DNA from 3 places in the Aquamicrobium sp. YD-1-mutant5 genome. Region 2 is predicted to be linked to each of the others. Evidence: predicted binding sites of a transcription regulator. Region 2 holds the regulator's gene; each other region holds the start of a gene.
What was found. Region 2 encodes HrcA, which represses chaperone genes, less so after heat shock. Its sites were predicted from a motif close to GTTAGCACTCNCNNNNNGNGAGTGCTAAC; they were not measured.
Positions count from the first base shown of each region.

Region 1: the regulator HrcA is predicted to act here: its motif matches at 2,063-2,091, upstream of AC5XE7_RS14670 (co-chaperone GroES).
Region 3: the regulator HrcA is predicted to act here: its motif matches at 2,641-2,669, upstream of AC5XE7_RS15285 (co-chaperone GroES).

Region 1 covers NZ_JCAKKP010000011.1:24,219-28,377, forward strand. Annotated here, with positions in the region: gene groL (chaperonin GroEL) at 1-1,541, opposite strand, end outside; gene AC5XE7_RS14670 (co-chaperone GroES) at 1,598-1,912, opposite strand; gene AC5XE7_RS14675 (hypothetical protein) at 2,252-2,596, shown strand; gene AC5XE7_RS14680 (usg protein) at 2,616-2,894, shown strand; gene AC5XE7_RS14685 (DUF982 domain-containing protein) at 2,888-3,274, opposite strand; gene AC5XE7_RS14690 (hypothetical protein) at 3,308-3,523, opposite strand; gene AC5XE7_RS14695 (Hsp20 family protein) at 3,741-4,159, shown strand, end outside.
Region 2 covers NZ_JCAKKP010000008.1:50,635-54,793, reverse strand. Annotated here, with positions in the region: gene AC5XE7_RS12950 (PQQ-dependent sugar dehydrogenase) at 42-1,385, opposite strand; gene hrcA (heat-inducible transcriptional repressor HrcA) at 1,480-2,571, opposite strand; gene rph (ribonuclease PH) at 2,695-3,411, shown strand; gene AC5XE7_RS12935 (VOC family protein) at 3,425-3,835, shown strand; gene rdgB (RdgB/HAM1 family non-canonical purine NTP pyrophosphatase) at 3,835-4,159, shown strand, end outside.
Region 3 covers NZ_JCAKKP010000011.1:123,424-127,582, reverse strand. Annotated here, with positions in the region: gene AC5XE7_RS15300 (hypothetical protein) at 1-48, opposite strand, end outside; gene AC5XE7_RS15295 (hypothetical protein) at 116-508, opposite strand; gene groL (chaperonin GroEL) at 583-2,217, opposite strand; gene AC5XE7_RS15285 (co-chaperone GroES) at 2,269-2,586, opposite strand; gene AC5XE7_RS15280 (hypothetical protein) at 2,795-3,094, opposite strand; gene AC5XE7_RS15275 (hypothetical protein) at 3,093-3,356, shown strand; gene AC5XE7_RS15270 (hypothetical protein) at 3,353-3,655, shown strand; gene AC5XE7_RS15265 (hypothetical protein) at 3,648-3,791, shown strand; gene AC5XE7_RS15260 (hypothetical protein) at 3,828-4,070, shown strand; gene AC5XE7_RS15255 (hypothetical protein) at 4,067-4,159, shown strand, end outside.

The sequences.
Region 1 (4,159 bases), on a different contig from region 2:
AGGCCGGCGACGGACGCCGCGTCCTGCAAGGCAGTACGCACCACCTTGGCCGGGTCTATGACCCCCTGTGCGAAGAGATCGCCATACTCGTCGGTCTGGGCGTTCCACCCGTAAGCAAAATCGGGCTTCTCCCGCAGCTTGCCGACGATGATCGAACCTTCGGCGCCGGCATTTTCGGCAATCTGGCGCACCGGTGCCTCGATGGCCCGGCGCACGATCTCCACGCCGTGCTTCTGGTCCGAGTTCTCGGTCTCTACGGCATCGAGCGCCTTCTGCGCACGCAGCAGCGCCACGCCGCCACCGGGCAGAATGCCTTCCTCGACCGCCGCGCGGGTCGCATGCAACGCGTCGTCGACGCGGTCCTTCTTCTCCTTGACCTCGACCTCGGTCGCACCGCCGACGCGGATCACCGCGACGCCGCCGGCGAGCTTGGCCAGCCGCTCCTGCAGCTTCTCGCGGTCGTAATCGGAGGTCGTCTCCTCGATCTGCGCCTTGATCTGCTTCACGCGGCCTTCGATCTCGGCCTTTGAACCGGCGCCATCGACGATGGTGGTGTTCTCCTTCTCGATCACCACCTTCTTGGCGCGCCCGAGCATCTCCAGCGTGACGTTCTCCAGCTTGATGCCGAGATCCTCACTGATCGCCGTGCCGCCGGTGAGGATGGCGATGTCCTCCAGCATGGCCTTGCGGCGGTCGCCGAAGCCCGGCGCCTTGACGGCCGCGACCTTCAAGCCACCGCGCAGACGGTTGACGACGAGCGTGGCCAGCGCCTCGCCCTCGACATCCTCGGCGATGATGACGAGCGGCTTGCCGGACTGGACGACCGCTTCGAGCACGGGAAGCATGGCCTGAAGGTTGGAGAGCTTCTTTTCATGAATAAGGACATAGGGATCCTCGAACTCGACCCGCATCTTGTCCTGATTGGTGATGAAGTAGGGCGAAAGATAGCCGCGGTCGAACTGCATGCCCTCGACCACCTCGAGCTCGGTCTCGGCGGTCTTGGCTTCTTCGACGGTGATGACACCCTCATTGCCGACCTTATGCATGGCTTCGGCGAGGAAGCGACCGATCTCCGAATCGCCATTGGCCGAGATGGTTCCGACCTGGGCGATCTCGTCATTCTTCGAGATCTTCCGCGCATTGGCCTTGAGTTCGGCGACAACCGCATCCACGGCCTTGTCGATGCCGCGCTTCAGATCCATCGGGTTCATGCCGGAGGCGACGGCCTTGGCGCCTTCCTTGACGATGGCCTGCGCCAGAACGGTCGCGGTGGTTGTGCCGTCGCCGGCGAGATCGTTGGTCTTCGAGGCCACCTCGCGCACCATCTGCGCGCCCATGTTCTCGAACTTGTCCTCAAGCTCGATCTCCTTCGCGACCGACACGCCGTCCTTGGTGATGCGCGGCGCGCCGAACGACTTGTCGATGACGACATTGCGCCCCTTAGGGCCGAGCGTCACCTTCACCGCATTGGCGAGAATGTCGACGCCGCGCAGCATCTTCTCGCGGGCTTCGGTGTTGAACTTGACTTCCTTGGCAGCCATTGGATCACTCCTTCAATAGGCAGCTTTCATTGACTGGTTGATGGTCGAAGAATCCGTCAGGCGGCCTTCTTCAGTGCGGCGGTCTGTTCGATCACACCCATCACGTCGCTTTCCTTCATGATGAGCAGGTCTTCGCCGTTCAGCCTGATCTCGGTGCCGGACCATTTGCCAAACAGAATGCGGTCGCCGACCTTTACGTCGAGCTCAATGATCTTGCCCGCATCGTCGCGGGCACCGGGCCCGACCGCAATCACTTCGCCTTCGCTCGGCTTTTCCTTGGCGGTATCGGGAATGATGATGCCGCCTGCGGTTTTCTCGTCGGCTTCGATGCGGCGAACCAGGATACGGTCATGCAATGGACGGAACGTCATATCGTTCTCCTCAAGGACAAACAGATTTTGAGAGGTCCCTCCGCTCCGGCCCGGTGAGAGCCGAAGCGGGGCCGCGCAACCCTTGTCGGCGTCACGCGCGTATCGATCTGGTTTTGGTGATTTTCGATTTCAAGAGGGGAATGCAAAATTTTCGGCACTCGCAGCCGTTAACTGCTAGTGCGATGTAATCGCAGCCGAAATTGACACCATTGAGCATCCGGGCACTTGAAAAATTCGCTCGATTGGCCGAACTTCCTTCTGTGCCGTGCCGGGAGGTGCGGTCCGGAGTCCTGATCGAAACGGAGTTTTTGGAACGGCTGAAACGGAAGGAGGACAGCGATGCGCCGAGCCGATTTTTCGACGATCATTCCCTCTCTCGCGCCACGAGCCGAAGACATTGCGCTCGACCGGCTCCTGTCGCCGGCGCGCCACTACAGGCATCCCGAGGATGTGCTGCGCGACGACACGCTCGAACGCAGCGAAAAGCGCGCCATTCTCTCGTCATGGGCATCCGACGCATGCGCGGTCGAATCGATGCCCGCACTGCGCCAGCCGCCGGGCGCGGAAAGCCCCATCCCATTCGATGTCATTATGGATGCGCTGCGGCGTCTTGATCACGGCGACATCGGGGCGGACGATGCCGTATGCGGATCCGCAGACCATCACCATCGTCTTCACGCATGAAACGACAAAGGAGAGACATATGCCAGCGATCGTCAGTCGTGAATTCCGGATGCAGATGGAAGGCTACGGCCTGACCACAGCCGAAATCCACTATCGTCTTCCAGATCACCCGAGCCTGTTGCAGGTCTATGTCTGGCAGGATTACGATCTTGCCCCGAAGTTTCCCGAACTGCGCGGCTTTCTCGACTACTGGACCGAGACGCTGGAGGGCGCGCTGCACTCCGTGCGCGTCGCCCACCATCGTCTGATCCAGCCCTCAGAATGGAAAGCCGTCGACGGGATCATATCCGTTCACTGAAGCCCGGCGGGAATTACCTGATAGCTACCGAGAGTACCCCGAACTCGCGTGCGTCGTGCTCCCTGAACGAGGCCCGCTCGCATTGCAGCCTTCATGAAGCTCCGGCGTGCCTCCTTCGCAGAGCGCCATCCATCGAGTGCGTCCCGACAGGCAGCAACGGCATTCCGCCAACGCCGTCCACGTGCCCAGTCCGGCCATTCGCGCTCGAGGCATTCCAGTGCTTCAAAACCTGTCGCCACCTTTCGGAGGCCAGTTTTTGGCATGCGCAGAATTACGGGTTCGTTGAACACGACATCAGACATCACTTCCTCCTTGTTTTCTGATCGTCTTTTGAGAGCAAGCAACTGATCGTTCTGTACGATCTCTTGTGATCTGGGCATACCGACGTGCCTCTTCAACCCTCCATCCGTAGCTCAGTCCACGCCGTCATCATCAGGTTCAAGCAGATCGATGAGTTGGCTGACGCGTGTGTCCGGGAGCGGTCGCCCGTCGCCCATCAGCGCCTCGTCATTGTTAAGCCAGTTCCACGCTTCTCGAAGTTCATCAACACTCGCCCCGGTTGCGATAAGCCCCGCCGCCAGATCGTCGTCTATGGAGCCGAGCACTGAAACGATGTCGTCATAGGTCATGGCAGGTCTCCATTCATTTTACCAACCAACTCATCAGATGGTGGAGTTGTTCTCAATTTCCAACAGTCTGAAATCGCTGTAGAAATTTTCTGCCGTCACCCTCTTGAAACTCTGAAATGAAGGAACCAGATCGATTGTGCGCCGCTGCCACTACGGGGCGGCGCCGGCCAAAAGCCGCACAATCTTGTACCCATGTTGCTTCAAGGAGGATGTGGCTATGAGAACCACTTTCGATTTTTCTCCCCTGTTCCGGTCGAGCATCGGCTTCGACCGTCTGGTCAATGCGCTGGAGGCAGCCAGCCGCGTCGAGAGCATCGACAACTGGCCGCCCTATGACATCGCAAAGACTGACGAAGACGACTACCGCATCACCATGGCGGTGGCCGGCTTCAGCGAAGACGAGCTTTCCATCACGCAGGAGCAAAACATGCTTCTCGTGGCGGGCAGCAAAACCACCGACGAGAATGCGCAGTATCTGCATCGCGGCATTGCCGGACGCTCGTTCCAGCGTCGCTTCCAGCTCGCCGACCACGTACGAGTTGAAGGCGCGACTCTCGTCAACGGCCTCCTGACAATCGATCTTCGGCGTGAGATCCCGGAGGAGATGAAGCCTCGTCGGATTGCGATCTCGTCGCA
Region 2 (4,159 bases):
GGTCGTCTGACCTGAAGCAGGTCGTCCGGAGGCACAGCCGTTTACCGGCTCCCCTGATGGGCAATGCGCCACAGCGTGCCGCTGCCGTCCTCGCTGACGATCAGAGCGCCGTCGCTGGCCATCGCCACGCCAACCGGCCGCCCCCATACGGAGCCGTCGGAAAGGACGAAGCCCGTCATGAAATCCTCGTAGGCGCCCGTCGGCCGGCCATTGTCGAACAGCAGGCGCACCACCTTGTAGCCCGTTATCAGGCCCCGGTTCCATGAGCCGTGCAGGGCAACAAACGCATCTCCGCGATAGTCGGCAGGGAACTGGTCGCCCTCGTAGAAGGTGATGCCGAGCGGCGCGGAATGCGCCTGGATCAGCACGTCCGGCACCGTCACCTTGTCGGCGAGATCGGGCCTTGAGCCGGCATGGCGCGGGTCCTCGTGACCGCCGATATAGTACCACGGCCAGCCGTAGAATGCGCCTTCGCTTACGCTTGTCGCATAGTCGAAGGGCAGGTTGTCGCCCAGGCCGTCGCGCTCGTTGACGGCGCACCACAATGCGTTTGTGGCAGGCTGCAATGCCAGTCCCGAACAATTGCGCAGTCCCGTCGCAGCGATCCGCCGGTTTGTGCCATCCGCGTCGAAGGCGAGCACATCTGCGCGGTCGGTTTCGGAACCCCAGCCTGCGCCGGTCGGCTGCGCGCCCTGCCATGCTTCCAGCCCTCCGGGCGCCTCGCCCATGCCGGAGGCGACATTCGACTGCGAGCCGACCGAGACGTAGAGCGTTTTGCCATCCGCGGAGAAGGCGAGGTCGCGGGTCCAGTGGCCTCCGGAAGGAAGCTCGGCAACGATGACTTCGGGTTCGGAAGAGGCTTCTAGGTCGCCGCTTTTGTAAGGGAAGCGAACGACGCTGTCGGTGTTGGCGACATAGACCCATTGCGGATCTTCGGCGGGATGGAAGGCGATGCCGTAGGGCTGGTTCAGCCCGCCGGCAAAGACGGAGTTCTGCGCAGGCTTCGCGCTGCCGTCTTCAAGGCGGTAGACCGACACCTGATCGGCGCCGGATTCGGCGACGAATATGTCACCATTCGGGGCCACGCGCACGATACGCGGCCCGCCGAGGCCGGAAGCGATCATGTGTGCGGAAAAGCCTTGTGGCAGTTGTGGGCTGACATCTTCCGGCGGGCTGACCCGCCGGGCGCTGTTGGAGGTGGACTCTGTCGCGAAGGGAGCGGGAAGGTCCTGCGGCGTGAAATGCCGCCGAACGCCCGGCCTGTCGTCCCGCCAGCCGCCGAACGCCGATTCGCCGGTCAATGGCACGTCGGTTTCCTGCGCCATAGCGGCAGTGCCCGCCAGCAGGACCGAAGCCGCCGCGACCCGTTTCATGAGGTGGATCATGCCGTCCTCCTTCCCCTGTCGACCCGTCAGGCGGCACTTTAGGAAAGCGGGCGCGGCGATGCATCACACGAGGGCGTGATGTGGCGCGCCTTTTTCAGCGCAGCATGCGCGAGACGAGCTGTGCGGTGTAGTCGACCATCGGCACGATGCGGGCATAGTTGAGCCGCGTCGGGCCGATGACGCCGAGCGCGCCGACAACGCGCGCCTCCGCGTCGCGATAGGGCGCCACCACCAGCGACGATCCCGACAGCGAGAACAGCTTGTTCTCCGAGCCGATGAAGATGCGCACGCCGGGTCCCTCTTCGGCGAGGTTGAGCAATTGCAGCAGCCCGTCCTGCGTCTCCAGGTCATCGAACAGGTTCTTGAGCAGTTCCATGTCCGCCTGCGCGGTGATGTTTTCCAGAAGATTCGCCCGGCCGCGCACGATCAGCCGCGCCGGCAGGTCGCTTTCGGTTCCCGCCCACACCGCCAGCCCCTTTTCCACCAGCGCCTGCGACAGCGAATCGAGGGCCGCGCGCGTTTCTTCCTTGATGCGCGAGATTTCCGTGCGCGCCTCAGCCAGCGTGCGGCCGCGGATGTGGGCGTTGAGGAAGTTGGAGGCCTCGTGCAGTTGCGAGACGGTGACGCCCGCCGGCAGGTCGATGATGCGGTTTTCCACATCGCCGTTCTGCGAGACCAGCACCGTCAGAGCCTTTGTCGGCTCAAGCTGGATGAACTCGATGTGCTTGAGCGCTGCCTCGCTCTTGGCGGCCAGAACGACACCTGCGCCCCGTGACATGCCTGACAACAGCTGGCTCGCCTCCGTCAGCATGTGTTCGAGAGAAGTGTCGTTACCGGAAGCCCTGATCTGCGCCTCGATGCTGCGCCGCTCCTCATCGCCGAGATCGCCGATTTCCATGAAGGCATCGACGAAGAAACGCAGGCCCGCCTGCGTCGGCAGGCGCCCCGCCGAGACATGCGGCGCGTAGACCAGCCCCAGATGCTCCAGATCGCTCATCACGTTGCGGATCGTCGCCGGCGACAATGTCGAGGGCAGGATTCGCGACAGGCTGCGCGAACCCACCGGCTCGCCGTCCTTCAGGTAAGAATCGACGAGACGCCGGAAGATCTCGCGCGAGCGCGTATCCAGCGACTGCCACTGCGATGGGGGAACCGGCGGTGTCGGGGCTGAACTGTGCTTTGTCATGTCGTACCTCTATACAAAGGATATAGACGCGGCGGGCGCCAGTGCAAGCGAGCCGTTTTCCTTTGCGCAAGCAGCCGTGGAGGGCTACAAGCCCGCAAAATCACAAGATTGGAAAGACACGACATGCGCCCCTCCAAACGCCAGCCAGACGAAATGCGCGCCATCTCCTTCGAGCGCAGCTTTTCAAAGCACGCCGAAGGTTCGTGCCTCGTGAAATTCGGCGATACCCATGTGCTGTGCACGGCAAGCCTCGAAGAGCGGGTGCCAGGCTGGATGCGCAATTCCGGCAAGGGCTGGGTGACGGCCGAATATGGCATGCTGCCGCGTTCGACCGGCGAGCGCATGCGCCGCGAGGCTTCTGCCGGCAAGCAGGGTGGGCGCACGCAGGAAATCCAGCGTCTTATCGGCCGTTCGCTGCGCGCCGTCGTCGACATGCAGGCGCTGGGCGAACAGCAGATCACCATCGACTGCGATGTGCTTCAGGCCGATGGCGGCACGCGCACGGCCTCGATCACCGGCGCATGGATCGCCCTGCACGATTGCCTGCGCTGGATGGAAGCGCGCCAGATGGTGAATGTGCAGCGGGTCCTGAAGGATCACGTCGCCGCCATCTCCTGCGGCATCCATGATGGCCAGCCGGTCATCGACCTCGATTATCTGGAGGATTCCGCCGCCGGCACCGATGCCAATTTCGTCATGACCGGCAAGGGCGGCATCGTCGAGATCCAGGGCACCGCCGAGGGCGAGCCCTTCACCGATGCGCAGTTCGCCGAGCTGATGGGGCTTGCCCGCAACGGCATCGCCCGGCTGGTCGAGTTGCAAAAGCTGGCCGTCGCCTGAAAGCTCTGATGCCATGAAGCCTGCTGCCGTCCTTGAATCCGCGCTCTACGTGACCGATCTTGCCGCCGCCGAGACTTTCTATGGCGACGTGCTGGGTCTGGAACGGATGACGAAGGTGGAGGGGCGGCATGTGTTCTTCCGCTGCGGGCAGGGTGTGGTGCTGTTGTTCAATGCCGAAGCGACGATAGTGCCCCCCGCGCCCGATGCGCGGCTGCTGGTGCCGCCGCACGGCACGACAGGGCAGGGACATCTGTGCTTTGCCGCCAGCGCCGATGAGATCGACGCGTGGAAGAGCCGGCTGGAAGCTGCGGGCATTGCCATCGAAGCCGATTTCGAGTGGCCTCAAGGTGGCCGTTCCATCTATATCCGCGACCCTTCCGGCAATTCGCTGGAATTCGCCGAACCGCGTATCTGGGGCCTGTAATGCATCCTTTGGACAAGAAGATCGTCGTCGCCAGCCACAATGAAGGCAAGTTGCGCGAATTTGCCGACCTGATGGCGCCTTTCGGCTTCGAGGCGAAGTCGGCGCGCGAATTTGGTCTGCCCGAGCCGGATGAAACGGGCACCACCTTCGAGGAAAACGCCTATATCAAGGCTTTCGCGGCGGCAAAGGCCACCGGCCTGCCGGCCCTTTCCGACGATTCCGGCCTGTGCATCGATGCGCTGGACGGCGATCCGGGCGTCTACACCGCCAACTGGGCCGAAAAGCCGGATGGCAAGCGCGATTTCGGCATGGCCATGGAAAAGG
Region 3 (4,159 bases), on a different contig from region 2:
CTGCGGGGCTATCGGCGGCATATCTGTCTTCTTGACAAACGAAATCATTGCTGACGTTCCTTCCTGGGGCGGGTGGAAACGCCCTGGCGCCTGCCTGAGCGCTTTAAGCGGGGTATTATGCGCCAAGTCCGGTGACACAGCCCTGGACTCCAAGCCGGTCGGCAGTCGTCTGGCCCGGCATCGTTGCCCAGCCACCGGCTTCGACGAACTGCCGTTTCTTGTAGCTGTCGGATATAGCCTTGAACTCAGCAAGTTTCGCGGCCGCATCCGGCGCTGCGTTGAACCGTTCAACGCATATGGCGGACGCCAGTTCGCCACGCGCCGTGTCGCCAGCGGTCACGGCCATCTTCTGTGATGTGCCGCCGGTGACCCAGCCGCCCCAGGCGAATCCGACGACGATCGTTGCGATGATCGCGGCGATGCATGCCCAGACCAGCATGGTCTTTGAAGGTTGGTAGTTCTCCCAACGGCGGGAGAGAGACGGGTTCGTTGTGCTCTGCGTAGCCATGGTGGTCTTCCTTCCAGATTGTGGTGAGGATTGCTTCATCCGACCGTGCCGGCCGAACGGTTCAGGCACTGCTCTCAGTATCCCATTCCACCCATGCCACCGTTGCCGGCCGTTAACGTGGAATCCTTCGCTGGGACGTCGGCGATCATCGCCTCGGCGGTGATCAGGAGCGCCGCGATCGAGCCGGCGTCCTGCAGGGCGGTTCTGACAACCTTGGCGGGATCGACGATGCCGGCCTTGATCATGTCGACATAGGTTTCGGTCTGGGCATCAAAGCCCTGGTTGGGGTCCTTGCTGTCCGTGAGCTTGCCGACCACGATCGAGCCCTCGACGCCTGCATTCTCGGCGATCTGTCGGACCGGCGCTTCAAGCGCCCGCCGCACGATCGAAATGCCTGCGGTTATATCGGCGTTGTCACCTGTCAGAGGGGCAAGCACCGCTATGGCACGCAGCAGCGCCACGCCGCCGCCCGGCACGATGCCTTCCTCGACAGCCGCGCGGGTGGCATTCAGCGCGTCATCTATGCGGTCCTTCTTCTCTTTGACCTCGGTCTCAGTCACGCCACCAACACGGATGACAGCGACGCCGCCGGCGAGTTTGGCCAGCCGCTCCTGCAGCTTCTCCTTGTCGTAGTCGGAAGTCGTTTCCTCGATCTGCGCCTTGATCTGGCTGATGCGCGCCGCGATGCTTGGCTTGTCGCCGGAGCCGTCGATGATTGTCGTGGTATCCTTCTCGATCACGATGCGCTTGGCACGGCCGAGCATGTCGAGCGTGACATTCTCCAGCTTGATGCCGAGATCCTCGGAGATTATCTGGCCGGCGGCCAGCACCGCGATGTCCTCGAGCATGGCTTTGCGGCGGTCTCCGAAGCCGGGAGCCTTGACGGCCGCTACCTTGAGGCCACCACGCAGCTTGTTGACGACCAGCGTGGCGAGCGCCTCGCCCTCGACGTCTTCGGAGATAATCAGCAGCGGCTTTCCGCTTTGCACCACTGCTTCCAGTACGGGCAGCATGGCCTGCAGATTGCCAAGCCTCTTCTCATGAATGAGGATGTAAGGGTCATCCAGTTCCACGCGCATCTTCTCGGGATCGGTCACAAAGTAGGGCGAGAGATAGCCGCGATCGAACTGCATGCCCTCGACCACGTCGAGCTCAGTCTCGGCCGTCTTGGCTTCCTCGACGGTGATGACGCCTTCGTTGCCGACCTTGTCCATCGCCCTCGCAATCATCTCGCCCACGGTCGCGTCGCCGTTAGCCGCGATCGTGCCGACTTGGGCGACCTCTGCCGACGACTTGACCTTCCTGGCGCGAGTCTGGATTTCCCTGACGACGGCAGCGACACCGAGATCGATGCCGCGCTTCAGGTCCATCGGGTTCATGCCGGCAGCGACCAGCTTGGCACCCTCGCGCAGGATGGAAGCGGCGAGAACCGTCGCGGTGGTGGTTCCGTCGCCGGCGAGGTCGTTGGTTTTCGAGGCCACCTCGCGCACCATCTGCGCGCCCATGTTCTCGAACTTGTCGGAAAGCTCGATCTCCTTGGCGACGGTCACACCATCCTTGGTGATGCGCGGCGCGCCATAGGCTTTGTCGATGACGACGTTGCGGCCCTTCGGCCCGAGCGTCACCTTGACGGCGTTGTTCAGCAGCTCGACGCCGCGCAGCATGCGGTCGCGGGCGTCATTAGAGAATCTGATTTCCTTGGCAGACATGATGTCGGGTCCAGTTCGGTTGTGAGGATCACAGGATCGGAAGCTGGCCGCTCAGGCACTTTTCCTGCTCGCAGCTTCGGTCTTCTCAACGATTCCCATGATGTCACTCTCCTTCATGATCAGAAGGTCTTCGTGATCGATCTTGACCTCGGTCCCGGACCATTTGCTGAACAGGATGAGATCGCCCGGCTTGACGTCGAGCGGGATCAGCTTGCCGCTTTCGTCGCGGGAACCTGGGCCGACGGCGATGACCTCGCCTTCCTGAGGTTTTTCTTTCGCGGTGTCGGGAATGATGATCCCGCCTTTGGATTTGAGATCGCCTTCCGCACGTCGAATGACGACGCGGTCATGGAGAGGCCGGAATTTCATGTGGGTTCTTTCTGAGGCCGGCGCATAGGGCGGCCCCCTCAGATACATAACCCCGTTGGCACTCGAATGATAGGAGTGCCAAATGTATTTCTTTGAAAAGGCGCAACTGGGAAAAATTTATGTCGCTTCTATCGATGCGATATTTGTTGTTTTCAATACGTATTTTCTGATTTTTCAATGCGATTTATTATTATGGAAGAGACATTATTCAATTCCAGATAAAATAATATCGACCCGCTCCTTGCTTACCGGGTAGGGACAGCCCATATATAAAACTCGTTGATTTGGCCGACTTGGCTTTTTGCGGTGTCAGAGACCCGCCATTCACCACCGAATTCTCGATAGCGAATGCATCAAGCGCCGACCCGGCGCGCATATCGCTCTGTTCGAACCTTGGAATGAACGCGCCGCTGACCACGGATGTACTGGCAGCACGGAAATTCGTTCCGGTTCGAACGGGAATGATGCAGGAGGCGCGTTTGCGTGCTCCTGCGGAGGTATCGACCATGACAACGCGCACCACACAAACCATCGTCCGGTTCTCCGCACCCTTCATGCTGCCCGGCTTCGACGCCGCACAGCCCGCCGGCGAATATCGCGTGGACCAGGATGAGGAACTGCTGGAGGTATCCTCCCGCCTCGCCTGGAGACGTGTCGGCGCCTTCATCCACCTGCCCGCCATCGGCATTGATGGCCACACACATCAGATGGCGTCGATCGATCCCGCCGATCTCGACGCCGCTCTCGAAAAGGATCACCAACAATCATGATATCGACCAACCCAATCCGACGCACGATCCGTCCCGCCCGCCACGAGGCTCCTGCTCATCTCTTCGCGATCGGACAGGCTGTCCGGCTCAAGGGCGATTTCATGAGACCAGCTTTGCCCGGCGATATCTACCGCATAACCGGCAGACTGCCGGCACGGGGAGATTCACTGCAATATCGCATCCGCAACGACGACGAACGCCATGAGCGAGTGACGACGCAGGACAGCCTCGAGCCGGTCGACATGTCGCAATCCGGTAATGGCGCAACTCTCATCGAAAGGACGTTCGGACATGGCTAAAGGCCAGAAACGAAGCAATCGCGAGATCAGAAAGCCGAAGCAGGAGAAGGCTCCGCCAAAGCCTGAAAGCACCTTCGGCAACCAGATCAAGGTCGCTGCAAATGCCAACGCGTCTCAAGGCAAAGGTAAGCACTGAGGCAGTGTTGCTCCGGCTGAAAGCGCAATGGGCGCCATGAAAGTTGTCATCGAGTTTTACCGCACGCGGGAGACAGATGACGCCCATGCCGTCGTGGGCCGAGAGGCGGTGGAAGCCGTCGATCTCGCTAACGCCATTGAGATTGCGCACCTGCTTTCACAGACGCTCGACATGCCTCAACGACCCGACGCCATCGCGATCACCGACTTATTCGGTAACGCGCTGTTTTCCGGCATCATTGATGCCGACGTGACCACTAGAGAAAGGCCACGATCATGACCCGATACATAGATGAAATCGAACGGGAGCGGCACGACCGCGCGATCAGCGTCTGGGACAATGAAGGCGGTGCATCCGCCCGCGCACCA